DNA from 4 places in the Rhizobium sp. Root491 genome. Region 2 is predicted to be linked to each of the others. Evidence: predicted binding sites of a transcription regulator. Region 2 holds the regulator's gene; each other region holds the start of a gene.

Region 1 (3,513 bases), on a different contig from region 2:
CCTTGCAAGCGCCGTATTGAAGTTGTGGCGCAGACTTTCAAGATCGTCTGGGAAGACAGTCTCAATGCGATAGGCGAGATTGCCGCTTGCCAGTCGATCCAGCCCTTCGTCAAGAGAACGCACGACCATTTGCAGCGTGCCGGCCTCGGCCTCTCGTTCCGCAAGATGTGCGCGGCGTGCCGTTTCGGCTTCCTCGCGCGTGCGGGACGTGGTCGCTTCCATTTCCCGCTGCAAAATGAGTTTTTCGCGGAAACTGCCAAGCGCGCGCGCCATGCGGCCGATCTCGTCCTTGCGGTCCTGATTGCCGATCTCGGCATCGAGACGGCCTGCCGCCACTTCGCCGGTCAGCCCGGCCAGCTTCTCCAGCGGTGCGAACAGGCGCCGTGCAAAAAAGGCGGTTGCCGCGCACATCGCTGCCAGAACGCAAAGGCCGATGACGGCTAGCGTGCCGGCAATCGAAATGGAACCGGCGTTCAACTCACTGCGCAACATGCTTTCCACCGCGAGGTATTTTTCACCGGCAAACGAGAAGGCGCGGGCATAGGCATTGGCTTCGCCGTCCGGACGGTTGATCTTGGCGATCGTCATGCCGGACGTATTGAGTGCTTGTGCATGGAAGCCATAGATTGCCGGATTAAGGCTGACGAGACCGTTGCCGTCCACGCCCAGAACCTTGCCATCGGCGGAAACGATCGCGGATTGTTCGGAGCTGCCGGCGGAGATGCCTTTCGCGAGGATCTGGCTGAAGACCTCTTGTTTGACGCGGAAGAGAACGATGCCCTTGAACGCACCGAATTTGACTACCGGAATGCCGAAATAGATGCTGGCCTCTTTAGTCGCGGCGTCGATGCGCAGGCCGGAGAAACTCGTCTGCGCCACGTCGTTCACGGCTTTTCCTGCGTTGGTGGCTCCGCGCGCAAAAGCAGCCCCAAGGCCGCTATCCGCCCAGGCGCCACCCGTGACGGTTTCCCCGAAAGCCGGTCCTTTCAGATAGGAGTAATAAACCGTGCCGGCCGGATCGATGAAGAGAACATCGCTGAATGGGGTTCCCTTGAGGTAGCCGCCGATATCCGTCTGGGTTTTTTCATGGGTGGAATAATAAAAGCCGCTCGGATTTTCGGGCTTGATGAGCTTTTCTTTCTCTCCGTAGGGGTTTTCCTTGACGAAGACGCGTTGCAGTTCCGCCTTTGCGTCGCCGGAACTCTTCTGCACGGTGCCCCAGCCGCTGCGCATGGAAACTACCGCCATCTGCAGGGATTCGATCTTGGCGATGGAATCCGCCTGCGTTTCAAGCTGCTCAAGGCGTTCCTGCAGCATGTCGCCCCTGAAGACGAGAATGCTCTCCATGGATTTCGACGCCTGTTCCTCGAGAACGCCGCTGCTGCTTTGATAGCCGAGAAGCGTGAGAGCCCCGGTCGAGATCGTCATCAGCGCAAGGAAAATCACGAGCACTTTGGTGGATATGGAATGAAAACGGTTCAGCATGGCCGATGCAGCCCTCAATGCCGTATCACTTCCCGCACCATGCATTGATGGCGCCACCGGATGGCTGATATGGCGAAAATATTGCGCTGCGGATCATCATGTCCGCAGCTCCCCTTTTTTGATTTTGTGCGGGAACAATGCGGTACGCGGTTTAAGCAGAGGTAAATGCTGCACTGCAAATTTGATCAATGTTGTCGTTTTGTTCACTTATCGCTGGCAGGGTCGCAGCCGAAAAGATAGGGTGGCTTATGCAAAAGACGATTCGAATCATCGGTATCGACCCCGGGTTGCGGCGCACCGGATGGGGTGTCATCGAAACCTTCGGCAACAGCCTTCGGTTTGTCGCTTCCGGCACTGTGACATCGGATGGTGATATGGATCTCGCCTCCCGCCTGTGCCAGCTGCATGATGGGCTGGCGGATACCGTTCACAGCTATCAGCCCGATGAGGCGGCGGTGGAGCAGACGTTCGTGAACAAGGATGCTGTCGCCACGCTGAAGCTCGGTCAGGCGCGCGGCATTGCCATGCTGGTTCCGGCGCGGGCAGGGTTGCCTGTTTTCGAGTATGCGCCGAACGCGGTCAAAAAAGCCGTCATAGGTGTTGGGCACGGCGAAAAGCAGCAAATCCACATGATGCTGAAAATCCTGATGCCGAAAGCAGAATTCAAGGGTAACGATGCGGCGGACGCCTTGGCGATCGCAATCTGCCACGCCCATAATCGCGGCGGCGACAGGATGGCGCGGCTATTGGCGGCCGGTTGAATATTGAAGTCTCATTGCAGCGGGCGGCATCATGATCGGAAAACTTAAAGGCACCATCGAGGAAATCGGTACGGATTACGTGCTGGTGGATGTGCACGGCGTTTGTTACGTCGCCTATTGCTCGGCGCGCACACTCTCAAAAATAGGTTCCGCTGGTGAAGCGGTCGTCCTCTTCATCGAAACCTATGTGCGCGAAGACCAGTTGAGGCTGTTCGGCTTTTTGTCCGCACTTGAGCGGGAATGGTTCAATCTCCTGCAGAGCGTGCAGGGGGTCGGTTCGAAAGTGGCGCTGGCCGTCTTGTCTACCCTGTCGCCTTCTGAACTCGCCAATGCGATAGCGCTGCAGGACAAGGTGATGATTTCGCGTGCGCCGGGCGTAGGGCCGAAGGTGGCGGTGCGCCTCGTTACCGAGCTTCGCAACAAGGCGCCTGCCTTTGCAGGAGAAGCTTCGGCTTCCATCGGGCTCAAGCAGGAACTTGGCGAGGGTGTCGCCTCCGCGCCGGTGGCGGATGCCGTGTCGGCGCTCACCAATCTCGGCTATTCACGCGATCAGGCCGCAAATGCCGTTGCGGCAGCGCTGAAGAACGGCGGGGAGGGCGGCGACAGCGCCAAACTCATCCGGCTCGGCCTGCGCGAACTTTCACGCTAAGCTGCGCGCAGCAAGCGAACGAAGCCGGGTGCGATGCTGAATTTCGTGAAGCGCCTTCGTGCGACAGTCGTGATATAGCGGCGAAGACCATCTCTTGAATTGGTTTAGAACAATGGAATGCCCTCTATGAGCGATGCGGACAGACTGATTTCGGCGGACAAGCGCGGTGAAGATATCGACACCACAATGCGCCCGCAGTCGCTGGACGATTTTACCGGCCAGGCCGAGGCTCGCGCCAATCTCAAGGTGTTTATCGAGGCGGCAAAGAACCGTGGCGAGGCGCTGGACCATGTGTTGTTCGTCGGGCCTCCCGGTCTCGGCAAAACCACGCTGGCGCAGATCATGGCCAAGGAGCTTGGCGTCAACTTCAAGTCCACCTCTGGACCAGTGATCGCCAAGGCTGGCGACCTTGCCGCACTTTTGACCAATCTCGAGGAGCGCGATGTGCTCTTCATCGATGAAATCCATCGTCTCAACCCGGCAGTCGAGGAAATTCTCTATCCGGCAATGGAGGATTTCCAGCTCGACCTCATCATCGGTGAGGGGCCTGCGGCCCGCTCGGTGAAGATCGATCTTTCCAAGTTCACCCTCGTTGCCGCGACCACGCGTCTTGGTTTG
Region 2 (3,513 bases):
GCCGAAAAACCCTCCTGCCCGTCCCGTTGCCGGAAGGCCACATCCCTGCCAGTGAACACATCACCCCTCTCTATTGACGCATTATATTTAGCCGGATCAGCAATTGCGAGCGGCTCCAGATAGGTGCCATCGGCGAAAAATACGCAGGCATTTTGGGTGCCGAAAGGATGCAGAGCCTCCGGCGCAACCGTAAAGCCAAGACTGACGAGGCGCTTCACGGCGACGCCTATGACTTCCACGGGCAAAACGAGATGGTCAACGCTATAGGGTTTCGTCATGAAAATGTATCCTGCTGGCCTTCCGCCCGGAGCATGCCGGGACGGTTTCGACCGCACAAAAGCACAATTGCGTGCTATGAGGCAAATCATCACAGCAACAGATGGCACCTTCACGAAATTTTAGGGGATTGCAGAACACATATGGAACATATAGTGTTCGTTCTGTATTTGTTTCGCGACTTCCACTACGATTCTAAAGGGTGTTTTCCTCATGCTCACGCGCAAACAGCAGGAATTGCTTCTCTTCATTCATGAACGAATGAAAGAGTCCGGCGTGCCGCCCTCCTTCGATGAAATGAAGGACGCACTCGATCTTGCTTCGAAATCCGGCATCCACCGCCTGATAACCGCTCTCGAAGAGCGCGGGTTCATTCGTCGGCTACCGAATAGAGCCCGGGCGCTGGAAGTCATCAAGCTGCCCGAGGCTTATACGCCGGGTGCAAGGCCGCAGCGCGGCTTTTCGCCGAGCGTTATCGAAGGCAGCCTTGGCAAGCCCAAGACGCCGGAACCGGCCCCTGCCCCCAAGACGCCGGCCAATGATCTGGGCGGGGCTGTCACCGTGCCGGTCATGGGCCGCATCGCTGCGGGCGTGCCGATTTCCGCCATCCAGAACAACACCCATGATGTGGCCGTGCCAGTAGACATGCTTGGCACGGGCGAACATTACGCTCTTGAGGTCAAGGGTGATTCGATGATCGAGGCCGGCATTTTCGACGGCGACACAGTCATCATCCGCAACGGCAACACCGCCAATCCCGGGGATATCGTTGTGGCTCTGGTGGATGACGAGGAAGCCACGCTGAAGCGCTTCCGCCGCAAGGGAGCCTCCATTGCGCTCGAGGCGGCAAACCCAGCCTATGAGACCCGTATCTTCGGGCCCGACCGGGTGAAAATTCAGGGCAAACTGGTGGGGCTGATCCGCCGCTACCATTGATCTTATCAAACCGAACGTATTCACTTTACAATAGGCGTCATCGTGAAGATGGCGCCTATATATGGTTTGGCTGTTTCCAAACGTGGCGTGCTTTAGCGGGTGCACGAACATATGCGCCATTCAGCCTGTGCGCGTTGCCCTTTCCAAACTAAGTTCCTGCTCCATAAAGATGCTTCGGTTTCGCTACAGGCGTGGTGGCGAATGGGCTGCTCGCTGTAATTGTCGAAGCGATCCCATCCGCTGTTTTTTAGCGACGTTGTTCTGTCGTGTTGCGCAGTCAGTTTTAGTCGTCACCAAAGGGTGACTTATCGCAAGGCGCGCTCTCAGCGGCCCCACATCACCATTCATCAACGGCGTTTATGGGAGCCATGGATAATTTTCGATATTCCGTGAACGCTTGGCAGGTGTAGAAATACGCGTCATATCCGGGAGATACGCCATGTACGATCTTTATATAGCCAACAAGAACTATTCTTCATGGTCGCTGCGGCCGTGGGTATTGATGCGCACGCTCGGTATCGCCTTTGATGAAAAGCTCATTCCGTTCGGCGAAGGCGTCTCCTTCTCCTCCTTTTCGCCGACAGGCAAGGTGCCCTGCCTAGTCGACGAGGGCATGACGGTTTGGGAAACGCTTTCGATCGTCGAATATCTTGCCGAAAGACACCAGGGTGTCTGGGCAAGCGACAAGCATGCGAGGGCCTGGTCGCGTTCGGCCGCAAGTGAGATGCATGCCGGCTTTTCCTCGCTGCGCAATCTCTATCCCATGTCGGTGGGCATTCGGGTCAAACCCAGGGGCGGCGATGCCGGGCTTAAAGCCGATATAAAGCGGATCGATGCGTTGTGGAGCGAGGGTCTCACAAAATTCGGCGGGCCATATCTTGCCGGTCAAAAGTTCACGGCGGTCGATGCTTTCTTCTGCCCGGTTGCATTCCGTTTCCAGACCTATGGCAGCGCGGATCTTTCGCCAGCAGCGAAAGCCTATTGCGACCGGCTGCTCGCCCTGCCTGCCATGCAAGAATGGTACGAGGCCGGTTTGAAGGAGAGCTGGCGCGACGCTGGTCATGAAGAGGAAGTTGGCGGGATCGGCGAATTGACTGAAGATTTGCGCGCCAAGGCCCGATGATCCAAGCTGGCGGCGGTCATTGCGACGCCGCCAGCAGCCGGATGATGGGCTGCGGCAGATCACGGTCGAAACTTCCGCTTTTCCAATCGTAATAACGGTGCTGGCTCCAGGGCCTGTCCGTTCCGGCGATTGCGGCGCGCAGCCCGCTCGCCACACCCTCCTCCCTCTTGTCAGCAAAATCTATTTCCACAGAACCGAGACGCCGCAAGATGTCACGGCTGAGCAGGAGTGCACCCGAGCGGCACTGCGAAAAAGAGGTTCTGCGGGAAACAACGACGATATCGGCAATATCGCAGGCTTTTCCGGCGAAGCGGCCATCGTCCAGAACGACGATCCACTCTCCGCTCGCGGCGCTCGCTACGCACCATATGTCTTTCCTGCAGGTGAAGACGCCAGCTTTGGCGTCTTTGAGCGCCGCCGTCATCTCGCGTACCACCACAGCCATGTCTTCCGGCGACAGTTTCGATCTCGAGTCAGAACCAGCAGTTGCCGTGCTCTCGCCATTTATAAAACCCGGCGGCACGGTTTTTTCCGGCAGCAGCAGTGCCCTTTGCCACTGTCCGTAAACGAAGCTCTGCGGACGGGCTTTTGTGGTTGAGACCTTGCCATCCTCCAGGAGTGCCACCAATTCGCCGTCCTCGTGAATCAATAGATCCGGCAGATCACGATAGGCCGTAACTGCCGACACGCCGAAGGCGAAGAGCAGAAACGGGATGCCAAGAAGCGCAAGCCGGCTGCGCAGCAATGTCAGCGGCAGGAAACCCACCGAAGCCAAACCGATAAACCAGCCATGCGGACGCCCCGTCGCTGCGCTGCCGCCCCAGGAGGCCACCTCGTTTGCAACCTCGATGACGAGTGCCATGCCATAACCCATGATCTTCAGGAACGGCGCATCGAGCCCGAAGGGCATCAGCAGCATGGCGATAAGAGCGAATGGCATGACGATCAGCGACATGAGCGGCATTGCAGCCAGATTGGCGAACAGTCCATAGGTGGTGACACGGTGAAAATGTTCGGCTGAATAGATCGCCGTCGAAAGGCCCCCGATCAGCGACGTCGTGATAACGCCGCCAATGACCGCGCCCATCATTTCCGCCACCTTCAGCCATGCGGGCTTGCGCCCGATGAACAGCCGCTCGCGATCCGTACGCCAACGGCTCCAGAAGGCATAGGCCGAA
Region 3 (3,513 bases), 1.0 Mb from region 2:
CGGCGAGCACCTTGCCCACCGCGCGACTGAAAATCCTGAGACCGGCTTTATCGGCGTCGAGCCCTTCGTCAATTCCATGGCCAAGCTGCTGGCAAGCGTGCGTGAGGGCGAGTTGATGAATATCCGCCTTTACGATGATGACGCGACGCAATTGCTGGATTGGCTGCCGGATGGGTCGATCGATCACATCGATCTTCTCTATCCCGATCCCTGGCCGAAGAAGAAGCACTGGAAGCGCCGTTTCGTTTCCGACGTCAATCTTGCCCGTTTCCATCGCGTCCTGAAACCCGGTGGCAAGTTCTGCTTTGCTTCCGATATCGATACCTACGTCAACTGGACGCTACAGCATTGCGCCCGCCACGGCGGTTTCGAGTGGACGGCGGCAAGTGCCGAGGACTGGCACACCCCCTATGCCAACTGGCCGGGCACGCGTTATGAGAACAAGGCGAAAAGAGAAGGCCGCAGCTCGGCCTATCTCACTTTCATTCGCATTTAACAGCTCGAACCGTCAGAAATTCGCGTCCACTTCGGCTGCGACCGGAATGGAAGGCTGGGCGCCGGCGCGGGTGCAGGCGAGCGAGCCTGCGACGGCGGCGCGCTTCAGCGCCTTTTCGAAATCCATACCCTGATCGAGGCTGGCGGCGAGATAACCGCAGAATGTATCGCCAGCGCCAACAGTATCGACCGGCTCGATCTTGAGACCGGACGCCTTGAAGACCTTGCCGTTGCGAATGGCGATCACGCCATCAGCACCAAGCGTCACGATCAATGTCTGGCCGGTCTGCTCATGCAGGGATTTGAGTTCATTTTCCCGTTCGGAGGCTGAAAGTCCGTTTTTGCCGATCAGCAGTTCGAACTCGGTCTCATTGGCGATGACGATATCGGCAAGGCTGGCAAGGCGCGGCCCGTCCGCGGTCAGCGGCGCGGTGTTGATGATAGTGGTGATGCGTTTAGCCTTCGCGGCCGTCAGTGCTGCTTCGATTGAGGGTGCGGGCACTTCGAACTGAAGCATCAGAATATCGCCCGCTGCCATCTCCGCCACGGCTCTTGCGGCGTCGGATGCGGAAACTTCGCCATTGGCGGCGGGAATGACCGAGATCATGTTCTCCCCGCCTTCACCGATCAGGATTACGGCGGTTCCCGTGGGGCCGGGCGCGGTCTTGACGAGCGACAGATCGGTGCCGGCATCGCGCAGCAATGTCAGCGCTGGCGCGGCAAAGGTGTCATCACCCGTAGCGCCCGCCATTTTGACCGTTGCACCTGCGCGCCGTGCGGCAAGCGCCTGATTGGCTCCCTTTCCGCCGGCCGCCGTGGAAAAGGTCTCTCCCGTCACGGTTTCACCGGGTTTTGGCAGGCGTTTGGCGGTGGCGACGAGATCCATGTTGATGGAGCCGAAAACAGTAATCATCAGGGCATGTCCGTATGAAATTCAAAGCAAGGCGGCGACTTTGCCCGAGGGGATCACTCGTCGTCAACCACCCGCAACTTGGCCGTTCCTGCCCTGTTCTCTGCAAAGCGTCGCGCCTGCTCGATTTCGCTATGGGAGGTCTCCTTTTCCGTCGGCGAAAAATCGAGGCCCTCGATCTTCTGGCCACGCGCCAGCACCTTGTCGGAGGAAATCAGCATCATGTCGACATCTTTCTGCGCCAGCCCGAAATGGGCTTGCAGCTTGCGCGTCCGGTCGTCCAGCCGCCGCACGTCATCCATGAGAAGCGCGACTTCACCCTGAATGAGGTGCGCCTGCTCGCGCATGCGCTGGTCCTTCAGCACCGACTGGATAACCTGCACCGACAGCATCAAAAGCGATGGCGAGACAATGACGACACGGGCGCGATGGGCACGCTGCACGAGATATTCGAAATGCTGGTGAATATCGGCGAAGATCGATTCCGACGGCACGAAGATGAAGGCCGTATCCTGCGTTTCGCCGCGTATCAGATATTTCTCCGCCACGTCGCGAATATGCACTTCCATATCGCGGCGGAACTGCTGGGTCGCAGCCCGTTTGCCCTCGGGCGTTTCATCCGCCTTCAGCGCATTCCACGCCTCCAGCGGAAACTTGGCATCGATGACGAGGGACGGGGCGTTGTTCGGCATCCTGATGATGCAGTCTGGTCGGTAGCCATTCGAAAGCGTGGGCTGAAGCTGAAAGGCCCCGGCGGGAAGCGCATCGGCGATCAGCGCTTCCATGCGCGCCTGCCCGAAAGCGCCGCGCGTCTGCTTGTTGGAGAGGATCGCCTGAAGCCCGACCACGTCCTTTGCCAGATCCTGAATATTACCCTGCGCGGCATCGATAACCGCAAGCCGCTCCTGCAGGCGGCTTAGATTCTCGTGTGTCGACCGGGTCTGCTCGGTCAGCGTCTCGCCCAGCCGCTGCGACATGCCGTCGAGGCGCTGGTTGATCGTCTGGCCCATCTCGCTCTGGCGCGTGCCGAGCGTCTCGGCCATCGCCGCGATCCGGCCGTGCAGTTCCGACTGGGTTTTCAACAGATCGGAAATTTCACCATCGGCTTCCGCTTTTTTCCCACGACTTTTCGTGACCATCCAGAAAGCGGAAAGGCCGAAAACGAGAGCCGCAAGAAGCCCGCCGAAGCTGATGTCGACGGAGCCGGCCCGCAAGGCGGGATCGAGGAGAAAAGAGAAATCGATGCTCATGGCTAAATCTACCAGATTTCCAGTGATTCGTAAGATCAAAACAAGAACATTCATGCGGCGGAATTGAGTCGGGCAAAACCAGCCGAAGGTCTCATTTCGACCGCGTATTTTTTATTTCCTCCGCGCAAGAGATACGTTATGGGAAGCCATGACTATCAAACCGCTTATCATTTTGCCCGATCCCGTGCTGCGCCAGCAATCAAGGCCTATCGAACAGGTGGATGCCGAAGTGTTGCGCCTTGCGGACGATATGCTTGAAACCATGTATGATGCGCCGGGTATCGGCCTTGCCGCCATTCAGGTGGGCGTGCCGCGCCGCATGCTGGTGATCGACGTTTCGCGCGAGGACGAGGAGAAAAAGCCGGTCGTCTTCATCAATCCGGAAATCCTCAAAGTGTCGGACGACGTGTCGGCCTATGAGGAAGGGTGTCTCTCCATTCCCGATTATTATGCCGAGGTAGAGCGTCCCGCATCCCTGACAGTGCGATATGTCGATCGTGACGGCAAGCAGCAGACGGTCGATGCGGACGGACTTCTGGCGACGTGTCTGCAGCATGAGATCGACCACCTGAACGGCATTCTGTTCATCGACCATATTTCGCGCCTGAAGCGAGAAATGGTCATCAAGAAATTCACCAAAGCAGCCCGCGCTAAGGTCTGATTCGTCTTAAATATGTAGACGGACCGGCATAGAGGGCAGGGGGCGATATGGCTCTTCGCATCATTTTCATGGGCACGCCGGATTTTTCCGTTCCCACGCTGCGTGCATTGGTGGACGCTGGTCACGAGGTCGTTGCCGTTTATACGCAGCCGCCGCGTCCAGGCGGTCGCCGTGGCCTCGATCTGCAGAAATCGCCG
Region 4 (3,513 bases), 660 kb from region 2:
TGCTCCTCCGGATGCGCCAGAAGCACGGCATCCTCGTTGGCCTGCGGCGCTTGCTTGCGGACCAGCCGCTCGAAATTCGGATGTTCGAGCGCAATGTTCAGAGATCGCAGCCGATCCGGCCGCTCGGGATGGCCTTCCGGCGTGATGTGTTCAAGGAAGATCGGATGTTCGTAAAGACGGGTCGCCATTCTCTAATCCTCCCGAAATAAGCTGATCAAGCGCGCTGCGGCAAAAGCGGATAACCGACCATCACAGCGCGGCCGGCAAGGGCGGCAAGCACGGCCTTCAACGCATCGCCGGGAATGAAGGCGAGCGAACCCATGAACGCCTTTTCAAACCCGAGCCCGACCACCAGCGCCAGATAGGAGATGCCGAAGGCATAAAGCACGACCACGCCGCCGGCGAGGCTTGCGATGAAGAAACCGATACCCTGCGTCAGAGCCGACTGGCCGCGATTGACGAGTTTTTCCGAGAGCGTGCCGGTGACGAAAGCGGCAGCAATCCAACCGATCAGGAAGCCCGTGGTCGGAGTGGTGAAGATGGAAAGGCCGCCGCGTCCGCCTGAAAGGACTGGCAGGCCGATGGCGGCGATGAGGATGGTCAGAAGAACCGCGAGCGTGCCGCGTTTCGCCCCCAGCACGACACCGGCCAGCATTACGCCAAGCGACTGCGCGGTGATGGGCACCGGAATGAAACCAAGCGTGATCGGCGGCAAAAGTCCGAGTGCGATGATGATGGCGGAAAACAGCGAGATCAGCACAAGGTCGCGGGTCGTCATGGCTCGGGAACTCCGGATGGTTGTTTTGCCGTCAGCTTTGGCCTCTGAAACCGCGCGCGTCAATGGCGTCGGCGATGGCATCCGCATCCTTCAACGTCATAATGACGAGCGGCACGATGATCGTGGCCAGCCGAACGGGGAGGCCGCGCGCGCGGTGCGCATCGCGCACCGCATGGTAACGATTGACGATCTCCGGCACGAAGCGCACGACGAGCCCGACCGCGAGCCCGATATCGGCCGCCTTGACCAGCCCCAGCCTTTCCAGCGGGGCGGCGGCAAGCGCGATTTCGTCCATGAATTGCGAAATGCTGACGGTGATGGTGACGGCGGTGGCGAGAAGCGCCAGTGCAGTCAGCCGCAAAAGATTGACACTCGCATCGTGTACCGGAAGCAGCAGATAGCTGAAGGCGGCAACGAGGAGAATGGTCAGCATCACCGGGCGTAGCCGCAGGCCGATCTCGCGGAATTGCAGCCGCGTCTCGCGCAGAATGGCGGCGGCCACAACGACGGCGCATCCCAGCAAAAGCAGATCGCGGGTGAGAAACAGCGCAATGCTGAAAACCATCAGCGTCACGAGCTTGAGGCGCGGAGAGACGCGGTAGAGCCAGCCCGTGCCTTCGACATGCAGGGACTTCATCGCGACGCAACCTCCAGATAACGTGCCACCGCCTCTTCGGGGTTGGCGTCTGCAACAAGCTCGCCTTCGTGAAAAACCAGTACGCGATCGAAGCCGGAAAGCAGCGGCAGATCGTGGGTGATGACGACAAGCGCCTGCGACAGTGCAGCCATTGTCTTCTCAACGATCGCGCGGTTTTTGAGGTCGAGCTGATTGGTCGGTTCATCGAGAATGAGGATTTGCGGTTCAGTGACGAGCAGGGCGGCCAGCGCCGCCAGCTGCAATTCGCCGCCGGAAAGCTCGTGCGCGCGCCGTTCTTCCAGATGAGCGATACCGAGCCGGGCAAGCACGGCCTTGACCCGTGTTTCTGTCTCCGTCTTGCCGATGCCGAGTCGCTTGAGGCCGAAGGCGACATCGTCGCGTATGATCGGCAGGATGATCTGGTTCTGCGGATTCTGAAAGATGAAACCGACTGCCTGCAATACCGCTCTCGCATCTTTGACGGTGTCGAGACCGTTCACCGACACCTTGCCGCGCGTCGGCTTTGTCAGACCATTGATCAGCCGCGCAAAGGTGGTCTTGCCCGAGCCGTTGAGGCCGATCACGCCGATACGCCGTTCAGTCAATGTCAGGGACACGGGCTGTAAAGCCTGCCTGCCCTCGAAGGCGACGCCTGCGGTGTCGAAACGGATTTCCAAAATTGATGCATCCCTCTATCGCTTTCCGGTTCTATATCGTGTCATCAACAGAAGTGAAACAAAGAACAAAAAAAGAACATTGCAATCCTGAAAAAGCCGTCATACCTTCTGCTTTATGACGATCAAGGTTTCAAACGAAGCGGCAAGGCGGATTTTTCTGGCGCGGCAGGGGCTTTGCTCTCCGCCCGGAAAGGCGCTTTCCAAGGATGGCCTGCTGCAGCTCATTACCGATATCGGTTTCGTGCAGGTGGACAGTATCGGCACGGTGGAGCGCGCCCATCACCAGATAATATTCTCCCGAAACCAGACCTACAGGCGCGAACATCTGACAGCACTGCTGGAAAAGGACCGCGCGCTGTTCGAGCACTGGACGCATGATGCCTCCATCGTGCCGACCGAATTTTACCCCTATTGGAAGCACCGCTTCCGCCGCCGCGAGCCGATCATTCAGGAGCGCTGGCGCAAATGGCATGGTGAGGGGTTCGATGCGGCTTTCGCCGAGACGCTGGAGCGCATCGCCGCCACGGGTCCTGTTCTGGCGCGTGAGTTGAAGGAGGAGGGGCATCAGTCCGGCGGCTGGTGGAACTGGCATCCTTCCAAGACCGCACTCGAATATCTGTGGCACACCGGCAAGCTTGCCATATCCGGCCGCGTGAATTTCCAGAAGGTCTATGATCTGGCGGAGCGGGTCATTCCCGGCGAGCACCACGAAAGCGAAGTGGAGCATACGCAATTCGTAGACTGGGCCTGCCGGCAGGCGCTCACCCGGCTGGGTTTTGCCACCCATGGCGAAATCGCCGCCTTTTTTGATCTCGTTACCCCGCAGGAGGCGAGGGACTGGGTCAAGAGCCACCGTGACGAACTGTGTGAGGTCTCGCTTCTCGCAAGCGATGGCGGTGCTGCCCGTCCGTCCTATGCTTTTGCGGATTTCAGCGCCGATGTCGCCAACCTGCCGGAGCCGTCGTCCCGCGTCCGTGTGCTGAGCCCCTTCGATCCGCTGTTGCGCGACCGCAACCGCACGGAGCGGCTGTTTGGCTTCTATTACCGTATCGAGGTCTTCGTACCCGAGCCGAAACGGCAATATGGCTACTACGTCTTCCCGCTTCTGGAAGGCGACCGGCTGATCGGCCGTATCGACATGAAGGCAGACCGCAAGCGCAGCACGCTGGATGTGCGCCGCCTGTGGCTGGAACCGGGCGTGCGCGCCTCAGCGGGAAGGCTCGAGAAACTAGACGCGGAATTGTCGCGGCTTGCGAAGTTTACGGGAGTGGAGAGTGTGAATTATCTGGAGGGGTGGCGGGATGTGTAATTGCGCCTTGAGCCGGCGACTGCCTCTTCCGTCATGCTCGGGCCCGTCCCGAGCATCTGCAACGAAAAATGTATAGGATGCGTCTGCAGATCCTCGGCACAAGACCGAGGAT

The links. The regulator LexA, encoded in region 2, represses DNA repair genes until DNA is damaged. The targets are predictions, from matches to a motif close to TGTTCNNNNTGTGTTCNG.
Region 1: the regulator LexA is predicted to act here: its motif matches at 1,675-1,692, upstream of ruvC (crossover junction endodeoxyribonuclease RuvC).
Region 3: the regulator LexA is predicted to act here: its motif matches at 2,687-2,704, upstream of ASD46_RS05305 (DNA recombination protein RmuC).
Region 4: the regulator LexA is predicted to act here: its motif matches at 2,154-2,171, upstream of ASD46_RS03620 (energy-coupling factor ABC transporter ATP-binding protein).

What each region holds. Positions count from the first base shown of each region.
Region 1 is NZ_LMFF01000012.1:635,910-639,422, reverse strand. It holds gene ASD46_RS14015 (methyl-accepting chemotaxis protein) at 1-1,485, opposite strand, end outside; gene ruvC (crossover junction endodeoxyribonuclease RuvC) at 1,734-2,246, shown strand; gene ruvA (Holliday junction branch migration protein RuvA) at 2,278-2,895, shown strand; gene ruvB (Holliday junction branch migration DNA helicase RuvB) at 3,022-3,513, shown strand, end outside.
Region 2 is NZ_LMFF01000001.1:57,773-61,285, forward strand. It holds gene ASD46_RS00295 (VOC family protein) at 1-278, opposite strand, end outside; gene lexA (transcriptional repressor LexA) at 490-1,212, shown strand; gene ASD46_RS00305 (glutathione S-transferase family protein) at 1,652-2,335, shown strand; gene ASD46_RS00310 (ComEC/Rec2 family competence protein) at 2,352-3,513, opposite strand, start outside.
Region 3 is NZ_LMFF01000001.1:1,068,847-1,072,359, reverse strand. It holds gene trmB (tRNA (guanosine(46)-N7)-methyltransferase TrmB) at 1-496, shown strand, start outside; gene ASD46_RS05310 (ribokinase) at 509-1,408, opposite strand; gene ASD46_RS05305 (DNA recombination protein RmuC) at 1,462-2,655, opposite strand; gene def (peptide deformylase) at 2,804-3,316, shown strand; gene fmt (methionyl-tRNA formyltransferase) at 3,364-3,513, shown strand, end outside.
Region 4 is NZ_LMFF01000001.1:715,445-718,957, reverse strand. It holds gene ASD46_RS03635 (histone deacetylase family protein) at 1-188, opposite strand, end outside; gene ASD46_RS03630 (biotin transporter BioY) at 215-778, opposite strand; gene ASD46_RS03625 (energy-coupling factor transporter transmembrane component T family protein) at 810-1,415, opposite strand; gene ASD46_RS03620 (energy-coupling factor ABC transporter ATP-binding protein) at 1,412-2,092, opposite strand; gene ASD46_RS03615 (winged helix-turn-helix domain-containing protein) at 2,208-3,401, shown strand.